One region of the Spirillospora sp. CA-142024 genome, then DNA from elsewhere that is predicted to be linked to it. Evidence: riboswitches for the same ligand, from Rfam matches in the RefSeq annotation. Region 1 holds a riboswitch; the other holds the start of a gene.
What was found. Region 1 has a riboswitch for glycine ahead of gcvP (aminomethyl-transferring glycine dehydrogenase). Riboswitches for the same ligand answer to the same signal wherever they lie in the genome.
Positions count from the first base shown of each region.

Region 2: it holds a riboswitch for glycine, as region 1 does, so the genes downstream of both, gcvT (glycine cleavage system aminomethyltransferase GcvT) here and gcvP (aminomethyl-transferring glycine dehydrogenase) in region 1, are expected to answer to the same signal.

Region 1 is NZ_CP192077.1:4,530,551-4,546,176, reverse strand. Features, by position in the region: gene ACQPZP_RS21840 (TetR/AcrR family transcriptional regulator) at 1-289, shown strand, start outside; gene ACQPZP_RS21835 (LutC/YkgG family protein) at 286-927, opposite strand; gene ACQPZP_RS21830 (lactate utilization protein B) at 924-2,333, opposite strand; gene ACQPZP_RS21825 ((Fe-S)-binding protein) at 2,396-3,124, opposite strand; gene ACQPZP_RS21820 (DUF5999 family protein) at 3,406-3,609, shown strand; gene ACQPZP_RS21815 (alpha/beta hydrolase family protein) at 3,707-4,324, opposite strand; gene ACQPZP_RS21810 (PPOX class F420-dependent oxidoreductase) at 4,376-4,801, shown strand; gene ACQPZP_RS21805 (tetratricopeptide repeat protein) at 4,817-5,947, opposite strand; gene gcvP (aminomethyl-transferring glycine dehydrogenase) at 6,142-9,024, opposite strand; glycine riboswitch at 9,084-9,195, opposite strand; glycine riboswitch at 9,196-9,290, opposite strand; gene ACQPZP_RS21795 (lysylphosphatidylglycerol synthase transmembrane domain-containing protein) at 9,557-12,034, shown strand; gene ACQPZP_RS21790 (MerR family transcriptional regulator) at 12,038-12,643, opposite strand; gene ACQPZP_RS21785 (bifunctional nuclease family protein) at 13,111-13,581, opposite strand; gene ftsR (transcriptional regulator FtsR) at 13,724-14,455, opposite strand; gene ACQPZP_RS21775 (FHA domain-containing protein) at 14,505-15,035, opposite strand; gene ACQPZP_RS21770 (DUF881 domain-containing protein) at 15,346-15,626, opposite strand, start outside.
Region 2 is NZ_CP192077.1:7,535,448-7,551,073, reverse strand. Features, by position in the region: gene ACQPZP_RS35620 (cation:dicarboxylate symporter family transporter) at 1-386, opposite strand, end outside; gene ACQPZP_RS35615 (ATP-binding protein) at 680-2,743, shown strand; gene ACQPZP_RS35610 (response regulator) at 2,740-3,411, shown strand; gene ACQPZP_RS35605 (hypothetical protein) at 3,459-3,620, shown strand; gene ACQPZP_RS35600 (thiolase family protein) at 3,993-5,156, shown strand; gene ACQPZP_RS35595 (winged helix-turn-helix transcriptional regulator) at 5,186-5,632, shown strand; gene ACQPZP_RS35590 (MMPL family transporter) at 5,738-7,915, opposite strand; gene ACQPZP_RS35585 (TetR/AcrR family transcriptional regulator) at 8,011-8,619, shown strand; gene ACQPZP_RS35580 (LysE family translocator) at 8,656-9,276, opposite strand; gene ACQPZP_RS35575 (L-serine ammonia-lyase) at 9,344-10,717, opposite strand; gene glyA (serine hydroxymethyltransferase) at 10,773-12,029, opposite strand; gene gcvH (glycine cleavage system protein GcvH) at 12,026-12,415, opposite strand; gene gcvT (glycine cleavage system aminomethyltransferase GcvT) at 12,431-13,525, opposite strand; glycine riboswitch at 13,599-13,686, opposite strand; glycine riboswitch at 13,691-13,786, opposite strand; gene ACQPZP_RS35555 (3-oxoacyl-ACP reductase) at 13,869-14,633, opposite strand; gene ACQPZP_RS35550 (aldehyde dehydrogenase family protein) at 14,648-15,626, opposite strand, start outside.

The DNA.
Region 1 (15,626 bases):
CGGCTACCGGGGGCGGCTGCTGACGCACGCGGGCGTCCTCCCGCTGGTCGTCACGCGCCGCAACCCCGCCGCGCTCACCACTACGGTCGCGTCCCTGCGGGAGGTCCTGCGCCTCGGGGGCGTCGCCGAGGACACGGCGGCGGTCGCCGCGCACACGCTGCTCGGCTACGTGATCGGCCACGCCGCCCTGGAGGTCCGCGGCACCGCCGAGGACGGCGCCGACCGCACCGTCGACTGGGACGCCCGCTTCACCGCCGGGCTCGACGTCGTCCTCGCCGGAGTGCGCTAGTCCTCCACGACGAGGACTTCCAGGTGGTGCGGGCCGTGGGCGCCCTCCACCCGGACCATCTCGATCCCGTAGGTCGCGGAAGGGCCGCTGATCCAGGTGAGCGGGCGCGCCGGATCGAGCCGCCCGATCGCCTCCGGGACCGTCCCGACGATCTGGTCGGCGTGGACGACGCACAGGTGGTAGCCGGGGACGAGGGTGAGCGCCCGCCTCCCCTGCGCCCGGCCGCCGTCCAGGACGACCGTGCCCGTCTGCGCGACGGCCACCGCGCAGCCGGTCACCACGCCGTCGACCGCGGCGAGAGTGTCCAGGTCGACCGGCGGGGTGTCGGCCAGCGCACGGACGCCGTCCAGCTCCGCGAGCCAGCCGAACGGCAGGTCCGCCGGGACGACGATCTGCTTGGCCTCGCGGCCCCACAGCGCGGCCGCCACGGCGGTGCCCGCCTCGTCCGCGCCGACGTGCCGCACGGCCGCGCGGTTGTCGGCGACCCGCTCGGTGAACAGGGCGAGGACGTCGGCCCTGGTCTCGGCCTCCGCCTCGGTCAGACGGCGGGCATAGCCGCGCGGGACCGGCGGACGCGTCCCGCGGCTGCCGCCCAGCGCCTCCCGTACCCGCCGCAGCACCTCGTCGCGCGAGCTCATGCCCGCGTTCTCTTCCACCAGGCGCGGAAGCTCTCCGAGGGCGGCACGGGAACGTCGCGGGCCTCCGTCCACTTGCCGAGCAGGCCGGGAAGCCGGCGGATCCGGCCGCCGCGCGACAGCAGCCGCGCCCAGCGGGTGCCGCGGCGCATCGCGGTCTCGTGCCGGCGCGGGTCGCCCATCGTCCAGGCGAGGCCGCGCATCAGCACCATCTCGGGCGTCGGGACGGGACGCCGCCGGCGCGACTCGACCACCGCTCCGCGCAGGTGGACCAGCACGTCCGGAATGTCGATCTTCACCGGGCAGACGTCGGCACAGGCGCCGCAGAGCGTGGACGCGTACGGCAGCGAGGCGTCGGCGGCGCTCTCCACACCGCGCATCAGCGGGGTGAGCATCGCGCCGACCGGCCCCGGATACACCGGCCCGTACGGACCGCCGCCCGTCCGCTCGTAGACGGGGCAGACGTTCAGGCAGGCCGAGCAGCGGATGCAGCGCAGGGCGGCGCGGCCGGCCTCGTCGGCGAGCGCCCTGGTGCGGCCGTTGTCGAGCAGGACGAGGTGGAACTCGCGTGGCCCGTCGCCCGGCGTCACGCCCGTCCAGGACGAGACGTAGGGGGTCATCCGGTCACCGGTCGAGGAGCGCGGCAGGAGCTGAAGGAACACCTCCATGTCATCCCACTCCGGGACGACCTTGTCGATACCGGCGACGGTGATCAGCGTCTCGGGGAGCGTGAGGCACATGCGCCCGGCGCCCTCCGGCTCCAGCAGGACGACCGTGCCGGACTCGGCCACCAGGAAGTCCGCGCCGGTGATCGCGACCCGGGCCCGCAGGAACCGCTCGCGCAGGTGGGCCCGGGCGGCGGCGGACAGCGCCTCGGGGTCGGCGGCCGGCTCCGGGCCGGCCGCCGGGACCGCGCGCCGGAACAGCTCCCCGATCTCCGCGCGGTCGCGGTGCGCGGCCGGCGCCAGCAGGTGGGACGGGGCGTCCTCGCCGAGCTGGACGATCATCTCGCCGACGCCGGCCTCGCGGACGGTGACGCCCGCCCGGGCGAGCGCGTCGTCCAGGCCGGTCTCCCGGACCGTCGCGGACGCGCCCTTAACGACGTCCTTCGCACCGGTGCCCCGCACCAGGCCGGTGACGACGCGGCGCGCCTCCGCCGCGTCCGCCGCCCAGTGGACGGTCCCGCCCGCCTCGGTGACGGCCCGTTCCAGCTCCTCCAGGTGGGCGTCCAGGTCGAGGAGGGCCGAGTCCCTGACGGCGCGCCCGGTTTCGCGCAGGTCCTCCCAGTCGGCCGGCTCGCCCGCGGCGGCGGCCTGCCGCTCCCTCATCGCGGCCGTCGCACCGCGCAGGTTGCGGCGCAGCCGGGTGTCGGACAGCGCGGACCGCGCCGCGGCGGAGAACTTCGGCATCGGCAGTGGCACCGGCCCGCTCGTCCCCGGGGAGGACGGCGTCGTCCCCGGGGAGGAGGCCGTCACGACGGCCCCGTCTCGGCGAGGATCTCGGCCAGGTGCATCGTCCGGACGCCGCCACGCAGCCGGGACAGCGCGCCGCCGATGTGGGCGAGGCACGCGTCGTCGACCGCGCAGACCACGTCGGCGCCGGTGTCGCGGATGTGCCGGACCTTGTCGGCGACCATCGCCACCGACACGTCGGAGTTCTTCATGGCGAACGCGCCTCCGAAGCCGCAGCACTCACCGGCGGCGGGCAGTTCCACCAGATCGAGGCCCTTCACCGCGCGGAGCAGCCGCAGCGGCCGGTCACCGAGGCCGAGGGTCCGCATGGACTGGCAGGACGGGTGGTAGGTGACCCGGTGCGGGAAGTAGGCGCCGACGTCGGTCACGCCCAGGACGTCGACGAGGAACTCGGTCAGCTCGTAGACGGCGAGGCCTTCGGCGGCGCGGGCCAGGCCGGGGTCGCGGGCCGTCCGGGCGATCCTCGGGTAGGCGTCGCGGACCGTGGCGGCGCACGACGCGGACGGCGCCACCACCACCTCGCAGCCCTCGAACGCGGCGGAGTAGGTGCGGGCGAGGCCGGCGGCCTCACGGTGGTAGCCGGCCGTCCAGTGGATCTGGCCGCAGCACGTCTGCCCCGGAGGGAACGTCACCTCGTGGCCGAGCCGCTCCAGCAGGACGGTCACGGCCTTCCCGGTGTCGGGGAACAGCGCGTCATCGAAGCACGCGACGGACAGCGCGACCCGCACCGGCCTCACTCCCCCCACGCCCTGCAAAGCCCGTTCCCCCGCCGAACATCGTAGGGGTTTCAGGCCCCGGCGGCGTGTCGTTCTCCGTCCGTTATCGCGCGGAAGGGAGGCTATTGCCTGGCACCTCGGGGTGAGGGGGATCACAGCCGTCCGGTACTCCGGTACCAACGGACAACCGTCCCAACGGGCTATGGCCGGGTGGATGCGAACCACTTCACACTGGGGTGCGTCAATACAGGAAAGCACCACGACCGACCAGTAGTTGAGACCGGAGGCACACGATGTGCCCGCACCAGCCGCCCTGTCCCTCCCACGACGCACCCGACCGCGACGCCGCCCGCACGCTGGCCTCGCACCCCGAGCAGGGGTGGAGCCTGCTGTGCAACGGTGTCGTGCTCTTCGAGGACACCGGTGAGCTGCTGCCCGACGGGGGAGTCATCGCGCCGCACCGGCCGACGGACCTGCAGGCGCCGTCCGCCGCTTGAGCGGTCTCCACGGGGGACTAGTTCAAACGGGTGATCATCCTCGGGGGCACGCCCACCTGCCCTTGACCTCTGGGCCCGCGCCGGGCCCGGAGGAACCCTACTCCCGGCCCGTCCGCACCGGACGGGCCGCCCACTTTCTCAGCCACGGTTCCACCGCCCGGCCGACCGCCGCGGGGTCCTTGTTCAGGTCGTGCCGCTCCCCGGGCAGCACCGTCACCGCCGCCGCGTCCGCCGGATCGGGCACGCCGAACGGGTCACGGTCGCCGTTGACGACGAGGACCTCCACCCCCGCCTCCCGCAGCTCGCCCACCCGGCTCTTCTCCGGCCTGCCCGGGGGATGGAGCGGGAACGCCAGCGCCACCACGCCCGCCGCCCCGGCCGCCGTCGCCGTCCGGCACGCGACCCGCGCCCCGTTGCTCCGGCCGCCCTGGACGAGGGGCACGTCCCCGAACCTCTCCCGCAGCACGGCGACGATCTCCAGCCACGCCCCGTCCTGCTTGACCGCCGAACCGGGCGCCCGGCGTCCGGCGAGCCGGAACGGCTGCGTCACCCGCGCCACGGCGCCGCCGAGCCCGAGCGCCGCCGCGCGGACCGCGAGCAGGTCGGCGGCGTCCACTCCCCCGTTCGACCCGTGCGTCAGGACCAGCAGGAACGCCGGGTCGTCGACCTCGTCCGGCGTCACCTCGGCCGGCCCGTGCGCCGTCAGGATCTCCATGTGACTCACCGTAGCGGCACGTCCAAATGATCTCTGCGGCAGACTGGGCACATGGAACAGATGACCGACAGCGAGTGGCGCGCGTTCGTCATGGAGGGCACCCGCACCGGCAAGGCCGGTGTCACCCGCAAGGACGGCACGCCGCACGTCACGCCGATCTGGTTCGTCCTCGACGGCGACGACGTGCTGTTCAACACCGGCCGCCACAGCATCAAGGGCCGCGTCCTCGCCCGCGACCCGCGCATCTCCATCTGCGTCGACGACCAGGTGCCGCCGTACTCGTACGTGCAGATCCGGGCCGAGGCGACCCTGGTCGAGGACCTGGACGAGGTGTTCCGGTGGGCCGCCGCCATCGGCGGCCGCTACATGGGCGCCGACCGCGCCGAGGAGTTCGGCCGCCGCAACGCCGTCCCCACCGAGTACCTGGTCCGCGCCCGCATCACCAAGGTGGTCGCCGAACGCGCCATCGCCGGCTGACCGGCGGAGCGCGGCTCAGCCCTCCGGCCGGTTCGGGGCGGGGGTGCCCATGGCGAGGCGGAGCCGCTCGGCGAAGCTCTCGTGCAGCAGCGGACCCCACGGATAGCCGTTCGGGACGCGCACCGCCCTGCCGAGGACCTCGTGCGTCTCCCCCGGCCGGCGCTCGCCCGGCTCGTCCGCGTACCGGACGGCCAGCAGCGCGTACATGTGGTCGAGGGCGCCGAACGCCTCGCCCGCGACGGCGGGGAGCGTCCCGTCCGACACCGCCTCCTCGACGACCGGCTCCCACCACAGGTCGCCGGGGTCGCCGTCGTCCTCGGCGTCGCCGAAGTCGCGGCGCAGCCGCGCCCGCACCTGCCCGGCGATGCCCGGGTCGGCGAGCCCGCGCCGCCACACCTCGGCGGCCTCGCCGCCCCGCCCCCGCAGCGGCAGCGTCCGCGCGAGCAGCTCGGTGGCCAGCGGCCCGACCTCCGCGTCGGCCGGGTCCTCCCCCAGCGCCGCGCCGAACGCGCCGATCGCCTGGTCGAGGTAGGAGATGCCGAGCGCGACGGCCAGCCGCCCGTAGGCGTACGGGGCGGTCTCGCGATCGATCAGCTTCAGCGCCGCGGTCAGGATCCGCTGGGCCCTGGCCGGCTCGCCGCGCTCCAGCAGCCGCTGCGCGAGGTCGTGCGCGGCGGGCGGCCCGTACTCGGGGTCGCCGGTCCCGATCACCGCCTCCCAGTGATCGCGCGCCGCGTCGAAGTCGCCGGCGTCGTCGGCGATCCTGGCGAGGGCCAGATGGGCGGGCGGAAGGTAGGCCGGGTTGCCGAAGTCGACCACGACCCGCCAGGCGGGCGCCGCCTGCTCGTGCTCACCGGCCCGTTCGTGGGTGAGCGCCAGATGGTAGGCCGCCCTGGGGCCGTACTCGGGGTCGGCGGTCGCGATCGCGGCCCGGTCCGCCTCCCGGGCCCGCTCCACCTCCCCGGCGTCGTCGAGGACGACCGCCAGCCCCAGCGCGGCCTGCGCCCGGCAGGACGTCCCGCCCAGGGCGAGCACCTTCTGGAACAGCAGTGCCGCCCGCTCCGCCTCACCGTTCTCGGCGAGGCTCCGGGCCTCCTCGCACAACCGCGCCGCGTCGTCGGATACCGGTTCCGGGGACTCGCTCATCGCTCTTCTGCCCTCTGGGGGTCGGGGTCCGCAAAGAGACTAGCGACCCGGCCCCGCCGCGTCCCGCGACGACACCCCGAAACCCCCAGCAAGATCACTAATCGGTCCCGTTCTGCCCAGGGAGCGACCCCCTGGAACCCCCGTCACGGGCCGTGCGACCTCCGGCCACCCGGCCCGTTGTCCCGGTGCGCGGCTCAGTCCTCGAAGGCCTCCGGGGGCGGGCAGGAGCAGACGAGGTTGCGGTCGCCGTAGGCCTGGTCGATGCGGCGGACGGGCGGCCAGTACTTGGCCTCGCGGAGGGACGGCAGCGGATAGGCGGCCTCCTCGCGGGTGTAGGCGTGCTTCCAGTCGTCGGAGACCAGGCAGCCGGCGGTGTGCGGCGCGTTCTTGAGCGGGTTGTCCTCGGCGTCGTAGCCGCCGTCGGCGACCCGCCGGATCTCCCGGCGGATCTCGATCATGGCGTCGCAGAACCGGTCGAGCTCGGCGAGGTCCTCGGACTCGGTGGGCTCGATCATCAGGGTGCCGGCGACGGGGAACGAGAGGGTCGGCGCGTGGAAGCCGTAGTCGATGAGGCGCTTGGCGACGTCCTCGGCGGTGATCCCGGTCTCCTTGGTGATCTTGCGGAGGTCGGCGATGCACTCGTGCGCGACGAGGCCGTTCCGCCCGGTGTAGAGGATCGGGTAGTGCGGGCCGAGGCGGGCGGCGAGGTAGTTGGCGCCGACGATCGCGCCCTCGGTGGCGGCGCGCAGGCCGTCCGGGCCCATCATCGCGATGTAGGCCCAGGAGATCGGCAGGATGCCCGCCGACCCCCACGGCGCCGCGGAGATCGGGCCGACGCCGGTCTCCGGGCCGGCCTCCGCGCGGAGCGGGTGGCTGGGCAGGAACGGGGCCAGATGCGCGCGGACGCCGATCGGGCCGACGCCGGGACCGCCGCCGCCGTGCGGGATGCAGAACGTCTTGTGCAGGTTGAGGTGCGAGACGTCCGAGCCGAACTCGCCGGGGCGGGCGAGGCCGACGAGCGCGTTGAGGTTGGCGCCGTCCACGTAGACCTGGCCGCCGGCCTCGTGCACCGCCGCGCACACGTCGGTGATGCTCTCCTCGAAGACGCCGTGCGTGGACGGGTAGGTCACCATGATCGCGGCGAGCCGGTCCCCGTGCTTGCCGATCTTGGCGTGCAGGTCGTCCAGGTCGACGTTGCCGCCCTCGTCGCACGTGACCACGACGACGCGCATGCCCGCCATCACCGCGCTGGCCGCGTTGGTGCCGTGCGCGGAGGAGGGGATCAGGCAGACGTCGCGGTGCTCCTCGCCACGGGACGCGTGGTAGCCGCGGATGGCGAGCAGGCCGGCCAGCTCGCCCTGGGAGCCGGCGTTCGGCTGGACGGAGACCTTCGCGTACCCGGTGATCTCGGCGAGGTACTCCTCCAGCTCACCGATCAGCTCGACGTAGCCGGCGGCCTGGTCGAGCGGCGCGAACGGGTGGACGTTCGCGAACTCGGGCCAGGTCACCGGCTCCATCTCGGCCGTGGCGTTCAGCTTCATCGTGCAGGAGCCGAGCGGGATCATCGAGCGGTCGAGCGCGATGTCCTTGTCCTGGAGCCTGCGCAGGTAGCGCAGCATCGCGGTCTCGGAGCGGTGCGCGTGGAAGACCGGGTGGGTCAGGTAGGGGCTCTCGCGGCGCAGGGCGTCCGGGAACGCCTCGGCCACCTCGCCGACGGCCGCGCCGGACGCCGTGACGCCGAACGCCTCCAGCACGGCCGTCACATGCGCGGGCAGCGTCGTCTCGTCGCAGGCGATCCCGACGTGGTCGGCGTCCGCGGGCCGCAGGTTGATCCCGCGGTCGCGGGCCGCCGCGACGACCTCGGCGGCCCGGCCGGGCACGCGGGCGAGGACGGTGTCGAAGAACGCCTCGTGGACGACCTCCACGCCCCCGGCGCGCAGCCCGGCGGCGATCTCGGCGGCGCGGCGGTGCGCCCGCTGCGCGATCGCGGCCAGCCCCTCGGGCCCGTGGTAGACCGCGTACATGCTCGCCATCACGGCGAGGAGGACCTGCGCGGTGCAGATGTTGCTGGTGGCCTTCTCCCGGCGGATGTGCTGCTCGCGGGTCTGCAGCGCGAGCCGGTAGGCGGCGGCGCCGTCCGCGTCGACGGACACGCCGACGAGCCGTCCGGGAAGCTGCCGCTGGATGCCCTCGCCGACCGCCATGTAGCCGGCGTGCGGGCCCCCGAACCCGTAGGGGACGCCGAACCGCTGCGCGGAGCCCACCGCGATGTCGGCGCCGGACTCGCCGGGCGGCCGCAGCAGCGTCAGCGCGAGCAGGTCCGCGGCGACGACCGCCTTGGCGCCGCGCCCGTGTGCCTGCGCGATGACCGGCTCCAGGTCGCGGACGGCGCCGGACGTGCCCGGGTACTGCAGCAGCACGCCGAAGAAGTCGCCGTCCGGCAGCCCGGCGGACAGGTCGGCGGTGACCACCTCGATGCCGAGCGGGACCGCGCGCGTCCGGACGACCTCGATCGTCTGCGGGAGCGTGTCGGCGTCGACGAGGAACGTCCCCGGCTCCTTGCGCTTGGAGACGCGGTGCGCGAGGGCCATCGCCTCGGCGGCGGCGGTGCCCTCGTCCAGCATGGAGGCGTTGGCGACGGGCAGCCCGGTCAGGTCGGCGACGACCGTCTGGAAGTTCAGCAGGGCCTCGAGCCGGCCCTGGGAGATCTCCGGCTGGTAGGGCGTGTAGGCGGTGTACCAGCCGGGGTTCTCCAGCACGTTCCGCATGATCACACCGGGGGTGGTCGTCCCGTGGTAGCCCAGCCCGATCATGGAGGTGAGCACGGTGTTGCGGGACGCCAGTTCGCGGAGCCGCTCCAGCGCGGCGGTCTCGCTCAGCGCGGGCGGCAGGTCCAGCGGGCGGGAGGTGCGGATCGCGGCGGGGACCGCGTCGTCGATCAGCGCCTCGATGCCGGAGTAGCCGATGGCGGCGAGCATCCTGGCCTGGTCGGCGGCCGAGGGGCCGACGTGCCGGTCGGCGAACGCGGAACGGGGGTGCTGCGGCGAGGCCACGGGGGCGAAGAACTGGCCGGTCATGGAGAGCCTCCTGGCTGCTGCGGTCGCTCAGGGCCACCGCCGGCACGGGCCGGCGGCCGGTCTCCCCCTCTGTCATCGGCACCTGAGAGCTTCACCCGCGCGGCGGGGTTTCCCCTTCGGTGAGCCGCCCTTCCCCGTGTGCGGGGATCGACGCCTGCTTTCCAGAGGTGCCTCGCCCGCGCGGTCCTTTTGCCTGAGAGGTTCCGGGGAGGTTGCCCCTTCGGCGCCCCACGCTGGCGGCGTGGGATCTCTCCCGCACAGGGTCGACGGCATGTCCTGGGACGAACCCTACCCAAAGACGCGTCCGCCGGTCCGTCCCGCCCCCGCGGAGGGCAGGCCCCGGGCCGCGACGCCGTACCGGCGAGTACGATGTGCTCACTCACCTGGGACGGGACGGCCCCGGGCCACGGGGGCGCAACCGGGGGGCCGCCGGGGTGGACACGCGTCCGGCCGGGCGGCGGCCCGCTCGACGGCGCGCCGCCCGGTCTGGGACGCTGATCACGATGACGGACGGTCGGGGCGGCGGTACGGCGTGACACAGACCCACGACGGCGCGGTGCGCCGGAGGCAGGGTGCGACCGCCGGGGTGCCCGTGGACGAGCCCGCGCAGCCGGACCGGATCCGCCGTCCGTCCGACGCGATCAGGTTCGCGGCCTCGGTGGTGGGGCTGGCGGCGGTGATGCTGCTGGTGTCGATCGCGCAGCAGACCACGCACGGCCTGCAGACCGACATCGCCGAGGGCACCGCGCACGCGCCGCGGCTGCTGCTGACGCTCGCGACGCTGGTGTCCAGCTTCGGGGTGCTGGCCGTCCCGGTCGCGTTCGGGATCGAGCGGCTCTTCAACAAGGACGGCACGCGCGTCGCGATCGCGCTGCTGGCCGCCGTGATCGCTTTCGGGATCACGGTGGGCCTGGACGACCTGGTGGTGCGGGCGGCCCCCGGCGGCGTGCTGGACTCGCTCATCTGGGGCGGCACGGAGACGGCGCCGGTGCACACCGACATCGCCCCGGTGATCGCGTTCGTCAGCGCGGTCGGGATGGCGGGCCGCGCCCGCTGGCAGGCCGCGACATGGACCATGATCGGGCTGGCGGCGCTGACCGGGCTCACCGCGTCCTACGCCTCCGTCGCCGCGCTCGCGGCCACCTACGCGCTGGGGCGCGCCATCGGCCACGGCACCCTCTACGCGGTCGGGACGCCGAACCCTCGTCCGTCCGGCATGACCGTGGTGGCGTCGCTGGAACGGCTCGGGCTGCGCCCGAAACGGGGAGCGCGGCTCGACGACCCGGCGGACGACACCGGGGAGGCCCGCCGCTACGGCGTCGTCCTCGCCTCCTGCCCGGCGGACGGGTACGGCGCGCGGCTCCCGGCGGGGCGCGGCCCGCACGGCGACTGGGACCTGGAGGTCCGCGTCCTCGACCGGGACCAGCAGACCGCGGGCCTGCTCTACCGCGTGTGGCGGCTGCTGCGGCTGCGGGCCGCGACGACCGGGCGGACGCTGCGGTCGCTGCGCCGGTCCCTGGAGCTGGAGTCGCTGATGGCGTACGCCGTGGACGCGGCGGGCGTCCGGACCCCGCGGCTGGTCGGGACGTGCGAGGTCGGCACGGAGGCGGCGCTGCTGGCCTACGAGCACGTGCCCGGGCGGCGGCTCGGGGACGTCTCCGACGAGGAGATCACCGACGCGCTGCTGACGGACGTGTGGCGGCAGCTCCGGTCCCTGCAGGCGGGGCGGCTCGCGCATCGCCGGCTGGAGGGCGACGCGGTCCTCGTCGGCGAGGACGGGCTCGCCTACGTCACCGATCTGCGATCCGGGGAGACGGCGGCGGGCGACCTGGCGCTGCGCCTGGACCTCGCCCAGCTGCTCACCACGCTGGCGCTGCGGGCCGGACCCGAGCGGGCCGTCCGGACGGCCGCGCCCGTGCTGGGCGAGGAGGCGCTGGGCGGGGCGGTGCCGCTGCTGCAGCGGGTGGCGCTGTCCCGGGCGACGCGCACCCGGCTGCGGCACCACCGGGACCTGCTCACCCGGATCCGGGAGCAGATCGTCCGGCTCAAGCCGGAGACGGAGGCGGCACCGGCCCGGCTGGAACGGTTCCGGCCCCGGACCATCTTCAGCATCGTGGCGCTGTCCGTCGCGGCGTACATCGTCATCCCGCAGGTGACGAGCCTGGACATCGGCCATCTGGCGGCCACGGCCAGCTGGCACTGGGTGGTCGCCGCGCTGGCCGCGGCGTCCCTCACCTATGTCGCGGCGGCGCTGATGCTCATCGGGTTCGTCCCGGAGAGGCTGCCGTTCTGGCGGACGGTGCTGGCGCAGGTCGCGGCGTCGTTCGTGAAGCTGGTGGCGCCCGCGGCGGTCGGCGGCGTGGCCGTCAACACCCGGTACCTGCAGCGCTCGGGCGTCCGGCCGGCCCTCGCGGTCGCGAGCGTGGGCGCGTCGCAGCTGGTCGGGCTGGTCACGCACGTCCTGCTGCTGGTGCTGTTCGGGTTCCTGACGGGGTCGACGGCGAAGGCGACGCAGGATCTGGCGCCGTCCCGGACGATCGTGATCGCGGTGCTGGCGCTGGGACTGCTCGCCGGGCTCGCGCTGACGGTCCCGCGGGTCCGGCGCGTCGTCACCTCACGGCTGCGGAGCATGTTCTCGGGCGTGCTGCCGCGCCTGGTGGACGTCCTGCAGTCGCCGAAGAAGCTGTCCACGGGGATGGGCGGGACGCTGCTGCTGACGCTGGCGTTCACGCTTTGCCTGGACGCGTCGATCCGCTCGTTCGGCGGGTCGCTGCCCTGGACGACGGTGGTGCTGGTGTTCCTCACCGCGAACGCGGTCGGGTCGGCGGCGCCGACGCCGGGCGGTCTCGGCGCCGTCGAGGGCGCGCTCACGCTGGCGTTGACCATCTCGGGGCTGACCGCGGAGACGGCGGCGTCGGCCGTCCTGCTCTACCGCCTGCTGACGCTGTGGCTGCCGGTGCTGCCGGGCTGGGGTGCGTTCACCTTCCTGCAGCGCAAGGAGGCGCTCTGAGGGTCAGCCGGTGCGGCGGGCGCGCCGCCGGTTGGCGAGCTCATCGTGGGGGTGTTCGGCAGGGTCCGCGTCGGCGGCGGCGGCGCGTTCACCGGGAAGTTCCGCCAGGCTGCCCTCCACCTCCTGCCACACCCGTCCGAGCGCGATGCCGAACACGCCCTGCCCGCCCTGGAGGAGGTCGACGACCTCGTCGGCCGAGGTGCACTCGTAGACGCTCACTCCGTCGCTCATCAACGTGATCTGGGCCAGGTCCTGCACGCCCCGGTCACGCAGATGGGTGACGGCGGTGCGTATCTGCTGGAGCGACACACCCGTGTCGAGCAGCCGCTTCACGACCTTCAGCACGAGGATGTCGCGGAAGCTGTAGAGCCGCTGGCTCCCGGACCCGTGCGCGGACCGGACGCTCGGCTCCACCAGCCTGGTGCGGGCCCAGTAGTCGAGCTGCCGGTAGGTGATCCCCGCCGCGGCGCACGCCGTCGGGCCGCGGTAGCCGACATCCTCCGGTGGCACCGACACCTGCGTGTCGAAGAGCAGTCCCTGCTCCCCGGCGCGCTGGGACGCCATGTGCCTGTCGGGGGTCGCCTTGCCCTCGCCGCTGCTCACCGCCACGCGGACCTCCGGCTCCTATCATCCCGCGGCGCTTCGTCAAGGGGGTTTGACGAATTACACCACGGGTGTTCCACCAGCACGGTAGGTGCCGGTCAGGGCGTGGTCAACGTTCACCGTCGGCGCGTCGCATGCCCGGATGAACCGGCTTCACGTGGGCAAACTGCGCACCTTCGCCGCCAACGCACTCCATACCCCGATGCTCCCCCCGCAAAAACCGCCAGGTCCACCGCAATGGAAGACCAATCGCCCCATGGCGTGAACTTACCCTCCACAGTGACATTCCCCACACACCCCCGACCCGCAAACCCCCAGGCCGACCCCCCTTTCCCCAAGCCAAAGCCGCCCAGGGGGTGCGGGGCGGAGCCTCGCAGCGGGGGTTCCAGGGGGTCGCCCCCCTGGGTGGACGCAGGACGCGCGAGTTTGGGAGCAAGCGAAGCTTGCGACCATACCTCGCCCCGAGCAGCGGCCTATCCGGCGCGGCCGAAGTCCTCGGGGGAGATCGTGTCGAGGAACTCGCGGAACTTCTCGACCTCGTCCTCCTGCTCGTCCGGGATGGCCACGCCGGCCTCTTCGAGGACGTCCTCGCTGGCGAAGATCGTGGCGCCGGTGCGCAGGGCGAGGGCAATGGAGTCGGACGGGCGGGCGCTGACCTCGACGCCGTTGGAGAAGATGAGGTCGGCGAAGAAGATGCCTTCGCGCAGGGCGGTGATGTTGACGGTGCGGAGCTGGACGCTGAGGGCGTCGAGCACGTCGCGGAACAGGTCGTGGGTGAGGGGCCGGGCCGGCAGCACCCCCTGCTGGGCGAAGGCGATCGCGGTCGCTTCGACCGCCCCGATCCAGATGGGCAGGTAGCGATCGCCCTCCGTCTCCTTCAACAGGACGATCGGCTGATTGGAGGGCATCTCGACCCGGACGCCGACGACCTCCATCTGCTTCACTGCGGCTCCCTGCTGGTTCTCGCTGTCTCGATCACCACGTGCAGCGGGTCGAATCCTGACCGAACCATGTAGCCAACGTACACCCAGGCCCGGACACCTCGTGGTGCCGCGCGGACGGGAAAATCCTCCGCGGCCCGCATGATCAGGGGTCGAGGCTTTCACGCAGACCCGCGCTGACCAGCGCGGTGTGCAGCCGGACCGACAGCGCGGCGATCTCCCGGGCGGTCTCGGCCGCCTGCTCGTGCGCGCCGCGGCTGCGGCGGCGCAGCTGCGGCGCGACCATCTGCTCGATGAGGCCGACCTGCCGGTCGGCGGCGGCCTTCACGGCGCGCAGGTGCCGGACCTCGAACCCGAATTCGCCGAGCGCGGCGGCGACCCGCGCGATGTTCAGCGCTTCGCCCTCGTAGTGCGTGCCGGTCCGGCGGACGAGACCGTACTCCTCAAGGCGGACGAGGAGGGCCTCGTCGATCCCGGCGCCGTCCAGGAGCTGGCGGCGGGTGAGCCGGACGGCCGGGTCCTCGGCGGTGGTGTCGGCGGCGACGAGCGTGCGGGGGCGGCGACGGGACGGTTCGGCGGCGCCGGTTCCGCGGTCGCCGAGCGGCGGGACGTTCTCGCCGCGGTCACGCGCCTCCAGGTGCTGCCTGATCACGCGCAGCGGCATGTAGTGGTCGCGCTGGGCGGTGAGGACGAACCGGAGGCGCTCGACGTCGGCGCCGCAGAACTTGCGGTAGCCGGAGGGGCTGCGCTGCGGCTCGACGAGCCCCTCGGACTCCAGGAACCGGATCTTGGAGATGGTGATGTCGGGGAACTCGGGCCTGAGCAGTCCGAGGACGTCCCCGATCGTCATCAGGGACCGGGCTGGCTCCGCGTTCAACGCCCCTCCCATCGTCGCCGCGACCTCGCTGTCCCCGGGCGCCGGGCGGTCAGCCGTGCGCCGGGTTGGTCAGGAACACCAGCCGGAACTTGCCGATCTGGACCTCGTCACCGCCGGACAGCCCCGCCTGGTCGATCCGCTGCCGGTTGACGTAGAGGCCGTTGAGGCTGCCCACGTCGCGGACGGCGAACGCGTTGCCCTGACGGGTGAACTCGGCGTGCCGGCGGGAGACGGTGACGTCGTCCAGGAAGATGTCGCTCTCGGGGTGCCGCCCGGCGGACGTGCGGTCCTTGTCGAGGAGGAAGCGGCTGCCGGCGTTCGGGCCGCGCTTGACGACGAGCAGCGCCGTGCCCGGGGGGAGCGCCTCCATCGCCATCTGGTCGGGCCCGACCGGCTCCTCGGCGCCCGTGTCGGTGTCCAGCGCCTCGAACCCGCCGATGGAGATCGTGGACGTGGACTCGCCCGGCGACTCCCGGGGAGGCGGCGGCGCCGAACTCCTCAGCGGAGTGCCGCAGTTCGAGCAGAAGCGGGCATCATCCGGGTTGGCGTGACCGCACTGCGTGCAGTAGACGCTCGGCATCGATCGGCTCGGCCTCCTACCATCGGCGTGCCACCGGCGGACGTCCCCCCTTTGCGGGAGCCGCCTGCGCCACGCGCATCCTTCACCCAACCCCACGCCGGGGACCCGCCCCGGCCACGGTCCAACTCACCGCCCGCTTTCGCGACGGTCGCCGCAACTTACGCGGGTATTACCCGAGGGGTCAACTGGAACGGTGAACCGGCTGGACCAAACTACATTCGCCGATGATCGCAGGTCCATGCCGCCGCGCGGACGGCCGCGATCATGACGCCCGAGCCCGGCGTCCGGTTTACCGTCTCCCCCGTTCCCTCTATGGAGACCGTATCGCGCCGACGGTCACTTTCGCGCGCTGGGTGATCAGGACGGTGGCGCCGGCCCCCTCCAGCGTCCGGACGAGGCCGCCGGGGATGTTGAGCGCCGTCGTCATCGTGTGCGGGTCGCCGATGGCGACGAAACGGTAGGGGGCGGCCAGGAGCCGCCCGTCCGCCCGGACGCCGTCGCGGTCGTCCAGGAAGTAGGTGTCGACGCCGACGCGCACGTCGCCGACCTGGACGACCTCGGCGCCCGCGTCGCGGAGCTCCTCCAGGGCGT
Region 2 (15,626 bases), 3.0 Mb from region 1:
GCCTGCGACTTGGCCTCCGCGACCGACGACGGGTCCAGGTGCAGCCCGGAGCCCGGGTGCAGGATGTTCCCGACCACCAGCCCGATGGCCAGCGCGAACGTCGACATCACCATGAAGTAGCCGATGGTGACCAGGCCGATCCTGCCGACCTGGGCCGCCTTGGTGACCGAGCCGATGCCGAGCACGATCGTGCAGAAGATGATCGGGGAGATCATCATCTTGATCAGGTTGATGAAGGCCGTGCCGATCGGCTTCAGTTCCTGGGCGAAGTCGGGGGCGACCAGCCCGACGATGGCGCCGGCGACCACGGCGGCGACGACGGCCAGGTACAGATAGTGCACCCGCCCTCGTATCGGACGGGTCGGTGCGACGGTGTCAGGGGACACGGGGATCTCCTCGGCTCAGGCCACCGGGACAAGACGGCGCGGGTGGCGGCGCCCGCCCGGGTGCGGGTCCCGGGCGGGTGCCGGCCTCCCGACGGGCGCCCATGCGTTCCGGAGGGGACCGGTCGCATGCACACGGCGGGCGCCCGCACTGCGGATAAGCTCGCAGGTCAGGTGGATGGTCGGCGGCGCTGTGGCTTTGTGCACCTGTGACTATGCGTGGTTCTGTGACGGCGGTCACCTTTGTGTACATTTCGTTTACGGCGATGTCCGAATGAGGGGATGCGAGGGGTCACATGCGGCGTCCGCGATGGGCGGCGCCCGGCCGCTGGAGCCTGGCGCGGCAACTGCTCGTGCTCCAGGCCGCGATCGTCGGGCTGCTCGTGGCGGCCGGCGCCGTCCTGGCCTACGCGGACTCCGGCCGCGCCGCCAACGACAGCGCGACGCAGACGGTGACCGCGGTCGCGGCGAGCATCGCGGACTCCCCGGACGTCCAGGCGGCGCTCACGACCTCGCAGCCGACCCGGCTCCTGCAGCCGTACGCCGAGCGCATCCGGCACGACACCGGCGTCGACTTCATCACGATCATGAACCCGGCGGGGATCCGCTACACGCATCCGAACCCGTCCCGGATCGGCGGGGAGTTCGTCGGCAACACCGCGCGCGCCCTCGCCGGCCACACGTTCACCGAGACCTACACGGGCACGCTCGGCTCGTCCGTCCGGGCCGTCGCGCCCGTCTTCGGCCCCGGCCACCGCGTGGTCGCGATGGTCGCGGTCGGCATCACGGTCAAGGTGATCTCCGCCGAGCTGCGGCAGCGGCTGCTGTCCCTCGCCGTCGTCGCGATGATCGTCCTCGCCGTCGGGATGACCGGCAGCTACCTCGTCTCGGAGCGGCTGCGCCGCCAGACCCGCGGCGTCGCGCCGCGCGAGCTGCGCGAGATGTTCGAGTACTACCAGGCCATCCTGCACTCGGTCCGCGAGGGCCTCCTGATCCTCGACCGAACGGGCCGCGTCGTCCTCTGCAACGACGCCGCCCACGACCTGCTGGACCTGAACACCCCCAAGCCCCCACCCCGAGCCCCCGCACCCCCCCACCCGCCAGCGGACGTGGTGACCCCCGACCTGCCTGCGGACGTGGTGACCTGCGACCCGTCTGTGGACGCGGTGGCCCGGGACCTGCCCGCGGAAGCCGTGGCCCCCGCCCCGCCTGCGGACGCCGTGATCCCCGGTCCGTCTGCGGATGCGGTGGCCCGGGACCTGCCTGCGGGCGCGGTCACCCGGGACCTGCCCGCGGAAGCGGTGACCTGCGACCCGTCTGCGGATGCGGTGGCCGTCGGCCTGGCTGCGGGCGCGGTGGCCCGGGACCTGCCTGCGGACGCCGTGCCCCCCGGCCCGTCTGCGGACGCGGTGGCCGCGGGGCCGTCTGCGGAAGCCGGGGCCCGGGATCTGCCTGCGGATCTGCGGGGGCGGGCGGCCGGGGAGCTGGGGCTGCCGCGGGAACTGGTCGCCGCGCTCGTCTCGGCGGAGCCGCGTTCGGACGAGATCCACGTCGGCGACACGCGCGTCCTCGTCGTGAACACCTCGCCCGTCCGGTCCCGGGGGCGGGTGCTGGGCAATGTCGTCACCCTCCGCGACCACACCGAGCTGCAGGGGCTGACGGGTGAGCTCGACACGGTCCGCGGGTTCGCCGAGTCGCTGCGCTCGCAGGCGCACGAGGCGGCGAACCGGCTGCACACGGTGGTGTCGCTGGTCGAGCTCGGCCGGTCCGACCAGGCCGTGGAGTTCGCCACCGCCGAGCTGGAGTCCGCGCAGCGTCTCACCGACCGTGTCGTCGGCTCGGTGAACGAGCCGGTGCTGGCGGCGCTGCTGCTCGGCAAGTCCGCGGAGGCTGGGGAGCGCGGCGTCGAGCTCGTGATCAGCGATGACACCGCGATCGAGGGTGTGATCGAGCCCCGCGACCTGGTCACGATCCTCGGCAACCTGATCGACAACGCGGTCGACGCCGCCATCGAGGGCTCCGGCGCCCGCCCGCCCCGGGTCGTCGTCAGCGCCCGCCAGGACGACGGCGCGCTCGTGCTGGAGGTGTCCGACAGCGGGCCGGGCGTGGACCCGTCCGCCGTGCCCGACATGTTCCGGCGCGGCTGGACGACCAAGACGTCCGGCGGCCCGGTCGGCCACGGGCTCGGGCTGGCCCTGGTCGGGCAGGCCGTCCGCCGCAACGGCGGCGATGTGCAGGTGGGAACGGCCGATCCCGTCACGCACACGGGCGCGGTCTTCACCGTCCACCTCCCCGCCGGCGGGCCCGGCGAGGGGGAGCCCGGCGGCGAGGGGCTTCGCGGAGGGATCACCGAGTCATGATCAGGGTGCTCGTCGTCGAGGACGATCCGGTCGCCGCGGAGGCGCACCGGACGTACGTGGAGCGGGTCGCCGGGTTCACCGTGGCCGGGGTCGTTCACTCGGGCGCGGATGCGCTGCGGTTCTGCGAACGCACCTCCGTCGACATCGTCCTGCTGGACTTCTACCTGCCGGACACCCACGGGCTCACCGTCTGCCGGGCGCTTCGTGCCGCAGGACGGGACGTGGACGTCATCGCCGTGACGTCCGCCCGGGACCTCGCGGTGATCCGCACGGCGGTCTCGGTGGGCGTCGTCCAGTACCTGCTGAAGCCGTTCACATTCGCGTCGTTGCGCGACAAGCTCGTCCGGTACGCGCGGTTCCGGGAGCAGGCGGTGGGCAGCGGCGAGGTCACCGGGCAGGCGGACGTGGACACCATGCTCGCCACCCTGCGCACGCCCGACCGCCGGTCGCTGCCGAAGGGCATGAGCGGCGAGACGCTCCAGGCCGTCACCGAGGTGCTGGCGCGCGCCGCGGACGGCCTCTCCGCCGCGGCCGCCGCCGACCTCACCGGCGTCTCGCGGGTCACCGCGCGCCGCTATCTGGAGTACCTGGCGGAGAGCGGCCTGGCCCACCGCAAACCCCACTACGGCCAGGTCGGCCGTCCGGAGGTGCGCTTCTACCCGGGGTAACCGGGGTACCTACGGGACGACAGTGAAACGACATCGGGGGTGTTGTCGTGAAGGAGAAGCCTGGCAAGCCCGGCAAGCCCACGGGCAAGGCGCAGACCGAACCGGAGCACGAGGAGCGGCAGCCCGGCGCCGAGGAGTCCCCGGGCAAGGGGCAGAAGAAGAAACCGGGCGACGCCGCGCGCAAGATGCGGGAGATGTTCAAGGGCTAGGCGGTCACGGGACGCTCCGGATGCTTGACGACTCCTTGGGTCGCTATTTGGGACCTATGTTGGCATGCGGGGCTAATGTCCGAAGTGAACGTGACGTCGAGGGGATCGAGGAGGCACGCTTGTCCGACCGTGAACTTTCGGGCGGCTCCGCCGAGGGGCTCTTCGACGCATGGAGGGAACAGACGGACCACGGCATGGGCCCCTCCCGCTGAGCGGCCCGATGGCCCGGGGGTCGCGGCGATGCGCCGCGACCCCCGGGTTCTTTCTGCGAAGTTGTGTTGTCGAACTCACTACGGTCGGTGGGTTGTGTTTTCCAACCCGATGGCCGGATACTTCGAGGGTTAGTTGGAGAACACAACGGAGGTGGGGTTCATGCGGGACGCGGTGATCGTGGAGGCGGTGCGCACTCCGCTGGGCAAGGGCAGGCCGAACGGCGTCCTGCACGAGGACCATCCGGCCGACCTGCTGGCCCGGACGCTCACGTCGCTGGTCGAGCGGGCGGGCATCGACCCCGCGTCGGTCGACGACGTCATCGGCGGCGTCGTCACCCAGGCCGGCGACCAGGCGCTCAACATCACCCGCACGGCCGTCCTCGCCGCCGGGTTCCCCGAGAGCGTCCCCGCAATGACGGTCGACCGGCAGTGCGGCTCCTCCCAGCAGGCCCTGCACATCGCGGCGCAGGGCGTGCAGAGCGGCGCCTACGACATCGCGATCGCGTGCGGTGTCGAGTCGATGTCGCGGGTGCCGATGGGGTCGAGCGTCCTGCCCGGCAGCGACCCGTTCGGGCCGATGCTCGCCGACCGCTACCCGGACGGCCTCGTCGGACAGGGCATCAGCGCCGAGCTGATCGCCGCCCGCTGGGAATTCACCCGCGAGGAACTCGACGCCTTCGCCTACGAGTCGCACCGCCGCGCGGCCGAGGCATGGAAGAACGGGGAGTTCGACCGGGAGGTCGCCTGGGCGGGGCAGCGCGACGAGACCGTCCGTCCCGGAACCTCGCCCGAGGCCCTCGCCGGGCTCAGGCCCGCCTACCACGACGAGCGCATGGCCGCGCGGTTCCCCGAGATCGGCTGGAAGATCACCGCGGGCAACGCGTCCCCGGTCAACGACGGCGCCGCCGCCGTCCTGGTCATGGGTGCGGACGTCGCCGAGCGCCTCGGCCTGCGCCCCCGGGCGCGCTTCCACGCGTTCGCCGTCGTCGGCGACGACCCGCTGCTGATGCTCACCGCGATCATCCCGGCGACCGAGAAGGTGCTGAAGCGCGGCGGCCTCGCCCTGGACGACATCGACCTGTTCGAGGTGAACGAGGCGTTCTCCCCGGTCGTCCTCGCGTGGCAGCGCGAGACCGGCGCCGACCTCGCCCGCGTCAACGTGCGCGGCGGCGCGATCGCGATCGGCCATCCGCTCGGCGCGAGCGGCGCCCGCATCATGACCACGCTGCTGCACGCGCTCGAAGACCGCGGCGGGAGGTTCGGCCTGCAGACCATGTGCGAGGCGGGCGGCCTGGCCAACGCCACCATCGTCGAGCGGCTTTGACCGGCCGTCCGGTGGATAGGCTTCCCGGTATGCCGAAGGACGCCGACCCGCGCGAGTGCTCGATCGCCGACACCCTGGACCTGGTCGGCGAACGCTGGAGCCTGCTGGCGATCCGGGAGCTGAGCTACGGGGTGCGGCGCTTCGACCAGATCGTCTACAACACGGGCGCGTCCCGCGACATCCTCACGTCCCGGCTCCGCAAGCTGGAGGCGAACGGCATCATCCGCCGCGAACGCTACAGCGACCACCCGGTGCGGTACGAGTACCACCTGACGCCCGCCGGGGTGGAGCTGTGCGATGTGCTGCTCGTCCTGATGGCGTGGGGGGACCGGCACCTGCACCCGGACGATCCGCCGGTTCAGTGGCGGCACTCCTGCGGCGAGCCGGTCAACCCCCTGGTCATCTGCCGGCACTGCGGCAACGAGGCCCGCCGCGGCGCCCACTCGCCCACCGGCCGAGGCGCCCGGACCGCCTGACGCCGCCATATCGGAGCTCCGGCCGGCACGCCGGAAGTGCGGCCGCCGCTGAGCAGGCCCACGCCAACGAGCGCATCGCGGCTGCGGCACGCCGGGAGTGCGGGCTCACGGCACCGGATCGGCGACGGCCACCGTCGCCGGCTCGGACGGTGCGGGCGCCTCCGACACCCCGAAGCGCCGGTGGAGGCGCCGCAGGGGGCCCGGCGCCCACCAGTTGAACGGGCCCGCGAGCCGCATGAGGGCCGGGACGAGCACCGCGCGGATCAGCGTGGCGTCGACGGCCACCGCGAGCGCCATCCCGATGCCGAGCTCCTTCAGGAAGACGACCTGGCCGGTGGCGTACGCGGCGAACGAGACGGCGAGAGTGAGCGCCGCGGCGGTGACGAGGGGCGCGCTGCGCGCGATGCCGGCAGGGACCGAGGCCAGGGCGTCGCCGGTCCGGTCGTACTCCTCCTTGATGCGGGCGAGCAGGAACACCTCGTAGTCCATCGACAGGCCGTAGGCGATGCAGAACATCAGGATCGGAATGCTCGGCTCGATGGACCCCGTGGGGGTGAAGCCGAGCACACCGGACAGATGGCCTTCCTGGAAGACGAAGACGAGCGCGCCGAACATCACCGACAGGCTCAGCAGGTTGAGCACGCTCGCCTTCAGTGGCGCGATCACGCTGCCGGTCATCAGGAAGAGGACGGCGAGCGTGACCGCCACGATGAGCCCGGCCACGAGCGGCAGCCGGGAGGTCACCCCGTCCCGGTAGTCGGCCATCTCGGCGGGGGCGCCGCCGACCAGCACGCCGAACGGGGCGTGGACCGCGCGCACGTCCCTGACCAGGCCGAGCGTGTCGTTCTGCTGCCGGTCGGAGGTGGCGACCAGCACCAGCCGTGAGCCGGATCCGGCGGTGAGGCGGGCCCCGTCCGGCGCCGCGGCGGACCGGCCGCCGCTGTAGGAGCCGGCGGACGAGTCGACCCGGACGACGCCGTCCAGCCGCGACAGCCGGGCGGCGTAGGGGCCGATCTCGGCGGGGTCGGCGGAGCGGGCGACGATGTGGACGGCGTCGGCCTCCTCCTGGGCGAAGCCGTCCCGGATCCGGTCGTACATCTGCCGCGCCGGCGCGGACTGCGGCAGGACGCGGTCGTCGGGCACGCCGAAGCGCACGTCCAGGACCGGAGACCCGAGGACGAGCAGGAGCCCGAGCGCCGTCCCGCCGAACAGCAGCGGACGGCGCATGACCAGCGCGGGAAAGCGGTGCCAGAAGCCTTCGCCGGAGGGGACGGAGCGCCGTTCCACCCGGTGGCCGAGCAGCCGCAGCGCCGCGGGCAGCAGCACGGTCGCGCCGAGGACGGCGGCCGCCACCACGGCGACGCCCGCGTACGCGAACGAGTTGAGGAACGGGAAGGGGAACACCAGCAGCACCGACAGGGAGGCGGCCACGGTGACGCCGCTGAACACCACGGTGCGGCCCGCGCCGCGCACGGTCCGGGCGACCGCCTCCGGTACCTCGGCACCGGCCCGCAGTTCCTCCCGGAACCGGAAGACGACGAAGAGGCCGTAGTCGACGCCGAGCCCGATGCCCATGACGAGCACGACGTTCGAGGCGAAGGTCGAGATCTCGGTGACCGCCAGGGCGGCCCGCAACAGGGCGAGCGACCCGAGCACGGCGAACAGCCCGGTGCCGAGCGTGACCAGCGCGGCCGCGACCCGCCGGTACACCAGCCACAGCAGCACGAACACCACCGGCAGGATGATCGCCTCGGCGCGCAGGAAGTCCCGCCGGGAATGCTCCATGACCTGCCGGAACACCTCGTCGCCGCCGCCGACCTGGACGGTGACGTCGGCGCTCCGCCGGTCGAAGTCCGGCGCGAGGCGGGGCAGCAGTTCGCGGCGCACCCGGTCGGCGTCGCCCGGGGCCCAGGCCAGGACGAGGGCCTGCCGCCCGTCCTCGCTGCGCAGCGTCCGGGTGCCCTGAGTCCAGTACGACCAGGCGTCGCCGATTCCGGGCCGGGCGGCGAGTTCCCGGGTGAGCGCCCGTCCCGCCGCTGCGGCCTCGGGCCCGTCGACGGTGCCGTGCCGCGCGGTGACGAGCAGCGCCACGTTCGGGCTGCCGGTCCCGTGGTCGCGGGCCAGCGCGTCGCGTGCCCGCATCGACTCCGACCCGGGCGCCTCGAAGCGGTTCAGCGACAGCGCGCCGAGCGTGCCCGCGCCGGCGAGACCTGCGACGACCGCCACCAGGATCCCCGCGATCACGACCCACCACGACCGGCGTGCGATCGACCTGCCGAGCATGACCCACCCCCGCTAGACTGAAAACACGAGCGATCACTCGCACTCGGCAGATTACGAGTAGTTGCTCGTATTTGCAATCACGGCAGGGAGCGCGGATGGACCAGACACGGCCGCGGCGGCAGGCGCGCGGCGAACGCCGGATCGCGGGCATCCTCACCGCGGCGGCGGACGTCTTCGCGCGCATGGGGTACGAGAAGGCGACCACCAATGCGATCGCGGCGGAGGCCGGCGTCTCACCGGGGTCGCTCTACCAGTTCTTCCCGAACAAGGAGGCCATAGCCGGGGCGCTCGCCGACCGGTTCGTCACCCAGGTGCGCGCCGCGTACGAGGAGGCGTTCGGCTCCACCGGCTCCGCCGGGCTCTCCCTCGACGATGTGCTCGACCGCGCCGTCGACCCGATGATCGAGTTCAACCTCGCCAACCCGGGCTTCAAGGCGCTGTTCGCGCGTCCCGACATGCCCGCCGGCCTGGCCAAGGCGGTCGAGTCCGTGCACACCGAACTGACCGGGCGCGTCGACGGGCTGCTCGCCGCCCGCGCCCCGGACCTGCCTGCCGCCGACCGCGCCCGCACCGCCGAAGTGGCCATCCGGATCTTCCAGGCGATGGTCCCGCTGGTCGTCGGGTCAGCGGCGGAAGACCGCCCGGCCCTGATCCGCGAGCTCAAGAAGGTCCTGCACGGCTATCTGGCCCCGGTCATCGGCTGACCCGCGCCTCCGCGGAGCCCGGATCCTTTCCCGGGGTCAGCGCTCCGCGGCCAGGCGGATGCCCAGGCCGATGAACAGGGTCCCCACCGTGGCGTTGAGCCTGCGGCGGGCGGTGTGCCGGCTGCGCAGCCAGTCGCCGATCCGTCCCGCGAGGACGCCGACCGTGCCGTCCACGATGAACTCCAGCACGATCAGGATGGCGCCGAGGATCGCGAACTGCGCCCACACATGCCCGAGCCCCGGATCGATGAACTGGGGCAGGAACGCGATCGTGAAGGTGACCATCTTCGGGTTCAGCAGATTGGTCACCAGCCCGTTGAGGTAGGCCCGGCGCCCCGAGACCCCGGCCGGTGCCACGTCCTCGTCCCTGCGGTGCCGGAGCGTCTGGACGCCCAGGTAGATCAGGTAGGCGGCCCCGACGATCCGGACCGCCGTGAACGCGACCGGCACCGCCGCGAAGAGCGCGGCCAGCCCCGCCGCGGCCACGGCGACGTGCACGGCCTCGCTCGTCGCGACCCCCGCCGTCGCGAGCAGCCCCGCCCGGGGCCCGCCCCGCATGCCGCACCCGAGGATGAACAGCATGTCGGGACCGGGGATCACCATCGCGATGAGGGAGGTCACGAAGAAGATCGCGAGCAGATGAGAATCGACCGGCATGCCGCAAATCATCACACGATCCGGCCCGCGCGCGAAACCGGAGATCCCCAGGTGGGCGCCCGGGCCGTCAGCACTCGATGACGTTGACGGCGAGACCGCCGCGCGACGTCTCCTTGTACTTGTCGAGCATGTCGCGGCCGGTGTCGCGCATCGTCTTGATGGCCTTGTCCAGGGAGACGAAGTGGCGGCCGTCGCCGCGGAGGGAGATGCGGGCGGCGCTGATGGCCTTGATGGCTCCGACCGCGTTGCGCTCGATGCACGGGACCTGGACGAGGCCGCCGACCGGATCGCAGGTGAGGCCGAGATTGTGCTCGATGCCGATCTCCGCGGCGTTCTCGACCTGTTCGGGGGTGCCGCCGAGGACCTCGGTGAGACCGGCGGCGGCCATGGAGCAGGCGGAGCCGACCTCGCCCTGGCAGCCGACCTCGGCGCCGGAGATGGACGCGTTCTGCTTGAACAGGACGCCCATCGCTCCGGCGGTGAGGAGGAAGCGGACGACTCCGTCGTCATCGCAGCCCGGGACGAAGCGGTCGTAGTAGTGCAGGACGGCCGGGATGATGCCGGCGGCGCCGTTCGTCGGGGCGGTGACGATGCGGCCGCCGGCGGCGTTCTCCTCGTTGACGGCCAAGGCGAAGAGGGTGACCCAGTCCATCGCGTGGAGGGGGTCGGCGGCCTTCTCGGCCGTGAGCTGGCGGTGCAGCTGCGGGGCGCGGCGGCGGACCTTCAGCCCGCCGGGCAGCAGGCCCTCGTGGCTGCACCCCCGGGTGACGCAGGCGCGCATCACATGCCAGAGGTTCAGGAGGCCGTCGTGGATCTCACGGGACGTCCGGCCGAACGCCTTCTCGTTCTCCAGCATGAGGGCGGACACCGACAGGCCCGTCTCACGGCAGCGTTCGAGGAGTTCGGCGGCCGTGTCGAAGGGGTGGGGCAGGACGGTGTCGTCGGGCTTGATGCGGTCGGCTCCGGTGGCGTTCTCGTCCAGGATGAAGCCGCCGCCGACCGAGTAGTACACCTTCGCGCGCAGCTCGCCGCCCGAGGGGTCCAGGGCCGTGAAGCGCATCCCGTTGGGGTGGCCGGGCAGCGACTTCTTGCGCTCGAAATGCAGATGCTCGTTGACCACGAAGGGAATGTCGTGGTCGTCGAACAGGCGTAGCGCGCCGCGCTCGCGGACGGCCTGGAGACGTTCGTCCACCCGGTCGACGTCGACCAGTTCGGGTTTGTCGCCTTCGAGGCCGAGGATGACGGCCTTGTCGCTGCCGTGGCCCTTTCCGGTGAGGCCGAGCGAGCCGTAGAGAACGACCTGGACCGAGGCGGTCTTCTCCAGCAGCCCGTCCCGTTCGAGGCCGCGGGCGAAGCGGTGCGCGGCGGCCATCGGGCCGCCGGTGTGGGAGGACGACGGTCCGATGCCGATCTTGAACAGGTCGAAAACGCTGATGGCCATGCGCTGCCTCGTTGTGGCTGTGCCCCCTCCGCGGACCGGAGGGGGCACGGTGACGTCAGAGGTTCGGGTACAGGGGGTGCTTCTCGGCGAGGGCCGTCACGCGCGCCGCCAGTGCGTCCCGGTCGTAGGACGGCTGGAGGGCCAGCGCGATGACGTCCGCGACCTCGGCGAAGTCCGCGGCGGTGAAGCCGCGGGTGGCGAGGGCGGGCGTGCCGATCCGCAGACCGGACGTGACCATCGGCGGGCGCGGGTCGTTCGGCACCGCGTTGCGGTTGACCGTGATGCCGATCTCGTGCAGGCGGTCCTCGGCGTCCCGTCCGGTGAGCTCGGAGTCCACCAGGTCGACCAGCACGAGGTGCACGTCGGTCCCGCCCGTCAGCACCTTCACGCCGGCCTTGGCGGAGTCCTCGGCGAGAAGACGCTCGGCGAGCAGCCGCGCGCCCTCGACGGTGGCCTCCTGCCGGGCCCTGAACTCGTCCGACGCGGCGATCTTGAGGGCGACCGCCTTCGCGGCGATCACGTGCTCCAGCGGGCCGCCCTGCATGCCCGGGAACACCGCGGAGTTGATCTTCTTGCCGTACTCCTCGCGGGCGAGGATCAGGCCGCCGCGCGGTCCGCCGAGCGTCTTGTGCGTCGTGGTCGTGACGATGTCGGCGTACGGGACGGGCGACGGGTGCAGGCCCGCCGCGACCAGGCCCGCGAAGTGCGCCATGTCGACCATGAGCAGCGCCCCGACCGAGTCGGCGATGTCCCGGAACGCCGCGAAGTCGAGCCGCCGCGGGTACGCCGACCAGCCCGCCACGATCATCTTGGGCCGGTGCTCGGCCGCGAGCGAGGCGACCTCGTCCATGTCGACCAGGCCGTCCTCGGAGCGGACGTGGTACGGCACCACGTTCAGCACCTTGCCCGAGTAGTTCAGCCGCATCCCGTGCGTGAGGTGCCCGCCGTGCGCGAGGTCGAGGCCGAGGATGGTGTCGCCGTGCTGGAGCAGCGCGAAGTAGACCGCCGTGTTGGCCTGGGCCCCGCTGTGCGGCTGGACGTTCGCGTGGTCGGCGCCGAACAGCTCCTTGGCCCGGTCGATGGCCAGCTGCTCGGTGACGTCGACGTACTCGCAGCCGCCGTAGTAGCGCCGGCCCGGGTAGCCCTCGGCGTACTTGTTGGTGAGGACGGAGCCCTGCGCCTCCAGCACGGAGACCGGCGCGAAGTTCTCCGACGCGATCATTTCGAGGGTGTTCTGCTGCCGCCGCAGCTCGGCGGTGACCGCCTCGGCGACCTCCGGGTCCGCAGTCGCGAGCGAGTCGTACAACGTCATGACTCCTCGATCAGCTTGTCGTAGGCGGCGGAGTCGAGCAGGTCGCCCGGCTCCTCCGAGATGCGGACCTTGAAGATCCAGCCCTCGCCGTACGGGTCGTCGTTGATGACCTTCGGCTCGTCCACCACGGCACCGTTGATCGCGGTGATCTCGCCGCTGACGGGGGAGTAGATGTCGCTCACCGACTTGGTCGACTCCACCTCGCCGCACGGCTCGCCCGCCTCGACGGCGTCGCCCTCGGAGGGCTGCAGTTCGAGGTAGACGATCTCGCCGAGGGCGTCGGCGGCGTGCGCGGTGATGCCGACCGTGACGATGCCGTCCTCGCCGCCGAGGCCCGACACCCACTCGTGCTCCTCGCTGTAGCGGAGCTCCTCAGGAACGCTCACGATCACTTCTCTCTTTCAGGAACGCTTGTAGAACGGCAGCTCGACCACGTCCACCGGCTCATGCCGGCCGCGGACGTCCACGGCGAGGCCCGTCTCCCCGACGCCGCTGTCGAGGTAGGCCATGGCGATCGGCGTGCCCAGTGTGGGCGACGGGGCGCCGCTCGTCACGACCCCGCACGGCGTGCCGCCGGACGTGACGACCTGGTACCCCTTGCGAGGCGCGCGACGCCCCCGCGCGACCAGCCCCACGAGCCTACGGCCCGGCGGGGTCTGCGCCTGCGCCGCCAGGGCGGTCTTTCCCACGAAGTCGCCCGGCTTGTCCAGCTTCACGACCCGGCCGAGGCCGGCCTCGAACGGGGTGGTCTCCGCGGTCAGCTCGTTCCCGTACAGCGGCATGCCCGCCTCCAGGCGCAGCGTGTCGCGGGCGGACAGCCCGGCCGGGACGACCCCCTCCACCGCGGCGAGCGCCCTCCACAGCGCGACGGCGTCGGACGCGTCCACGAACAGCTCGAAACCGTCCTCGCCGGTGTAGCCGGTGCGGGCGACGAGCGCGTCGACGCCCGCGACCCGCCCGGCGAGGATCGCGTAGTACTTGAGGCCGGCGAGCGGCGCCTCGGTGAAGCCTTCGAGAATCGTCTGCGAACGCGGGCCCTGCAGGGCGATCAGCGCGTACGACTCGGAACGGTCCTCCACGGCGGCCTCGAAGCCCGCGGCCCGCTCGATCAGCGCCTCCCGGACGACGGCGGCGTTCGCGGCGTTCGCGACGACCATCCAGGTGTCGTCGGCCAGCCGGTAGACGATCAGGTCGTCCAGGACGCCGCCGTCCGGCCCGCAGATCATCGTGTAGCGGGCCTTGCCGACCGGCATCGGCGACAGGTTCCCGACCAGCGCGAAGTCGAGCGCGGCGCCCGCGCCCGGACCGGAGAGGAAGATCTCCCCCATGTGCGACAGGTCGAACAGCCCCGCCCCGGTGCGGACGGCCTGGTGCTCGGCGGTCTCGCTCGCGTAGCGCAGCGGCATCAGATAGCCGGCGAAGTCGACGAGATTCGCGCCGAGGTCCTGGTAGACGTCGTGCAGCGGCGTCTTCTTGGGGATCGGATCGGCGGACATGGGTTCGGCTCCTTCGTCGCGGGCGCGCGTGGTCCATCGTCCCACTCGCGCACCGGGCGTCTCGGTGCCTCCCCCTCTGTCATCGGCGCCTGAGAGCTTCACCCGCCTGCCCGGCGGGCTTTCACCTTCGGCGGGGGACCGCGGTCCCCGCTTTCCAGAGGTCGCCTGGCCCGTGCGGTCCGTGGGCCTGAGAGGTTCCGGGGAGGATTTGCTCCTTCGGCGTCCCCGGCCGGCTGCCGGGGACTCTCCCGCACGGGATCATCGGCGGTGTTGATTATTGCATTTCTCTTCCTGCAGACCCAAGAGCCCCTGCCGTGCTCATGGCAGGTTGTGGCAGCTCACCTCACAGTGGGGTGACGTAGGCGCCGGAGATGCCGCCGTCCACGAGGAACTCCGAGGCCGTGATGAAGGACGCGTCGTCCGACGCCAGGAACGCGACGGCCGCGGCGATCTCGGACGCCTCGGCGAACCGTCCCACCGGGACGTGGACGAGCCGCCGCGCCGCCCGCTCCGGGTCTTTGGCGAACAGTTCCCGCAGGAGGGGAGTGTTGACCGGGCCAGGGCACAGCGCGTTGACCCGGACGCCCTGCCGCGCGAACTGCACGCCCAGCTCCCGCGACATCGCCAGCACGCCGCCCTTGGACGCGGTGTAGGAGATCTGCGACGTCGCCGCGCCCATCTTGGCCACGAACGACGCCGTGTTGATGATCGAGCCCTTGCCCTGGTCGAGCATGTAGGGGATGACGTGCTTGCAGCACAGGTACACGCTCGTGAGGTTGACCTCCTGGACGCGTTTCCACGCGTCCAGGCCCGTCTCCAGGATCGAGTCGTCGTCCGGTGGGGAGATGCCGGCGTTGTTGAACGCCACGTCGATGCGCCCGTAGGCGTCGTGGACGGTCCGGAAGAGCGCCGTGACCTCGTCCTCCACGGTGACGTCCACCTTGACGAAGAGGCCGTCCAGCTCGTCCGCCGCGGTCTTGCCGGCGGTCTCGTCCAGGTCGGCGACGACGACCCGGGCGCCCTCCTGTGCGAAGCGGCGCGCGGTGGCGAGGCCGATGCCGCCCGCGCCGCCGGTCACGACGGCCACCCGGCCCTCCAGACGCTGCATGGATGTCACTCCTGTCATTGCTCGGTGGCGATGAAGACGTTCTTGGTCTCGGTGAACGCGTCGAGGGCGTCCGGGCCGAGCTCGCGGCCGAGGCCCGACCGCTTGAACCCGCCGAACGGCGTCCAGTAGCGGACGGACGCGTGCGAGTTCACCGACAGGTTCCCGGCCTCGACGGCCCGGGACGCGCGCAGGGCGCGCCCGACGTCGCGGGTCCAGATCGAGCCGGACAGCCCGTAGGGCGTGTCGTTGGCGAGCCGGACCGCGTCCGCCTCGTCCTCGAACGGGACGACGGTGACGACCGGCCCGAAGACCTCGTCCCGCCAGGACGGAAGCGCCGTGCAGGACGGCCCGGCCAGTACGGTCGGCGGGAACCAGAACCCCGGCCCCTCCGGCGCCGACCCCCGGATCAGCACAGGCGCGTCGTGCGGGACGTACGAGGCGACCTTCTCCCGGTGCGCCGCGCTGATCAGCGGACCCACCTCGGTCTTCTCATCCCGGGGATCCCCGACGACGACCCGCTGGACGGCGGGCTCCAGGAGTTCGAGGAACCGGTCGTACACCGGCCGCTCCACGAGGATCCGGGAGCGCGAGCAGCAGTCCTGCCCGGCGTTGTCGAACACCGCGGAGGGCGCGGTCGCGGCGGCCTTCTCCAGGTCGGCGTCGGCGAACACGATGTTGGCGTTCTTGCCGCCGAGTTCCAGCGTCAGCCGCTTCACACCCGGCGCGCACGCCGCCATGATCTCCGTGCCGACCCGCGTCGACCCGGTGAACACGATCTTCCGGACGTCCGGGTGCTCCACCAGCCGCCGTCCCGCCACCGGGCCCGCGCCCGGCAGCACCTGCACCACGCCTTCGGGCAGCCCCGCCTCCAGCGCCAGCTCGCCGACCCGCCGCGCGGTCAGCGGCGTCAGCTCGGCCGGTTTGACGATGACGGCGTTGCCCGCGGCCAGCGCCGGCGCCAGCCCCCAGCCCATGATCGGCATCGGGAAGTTC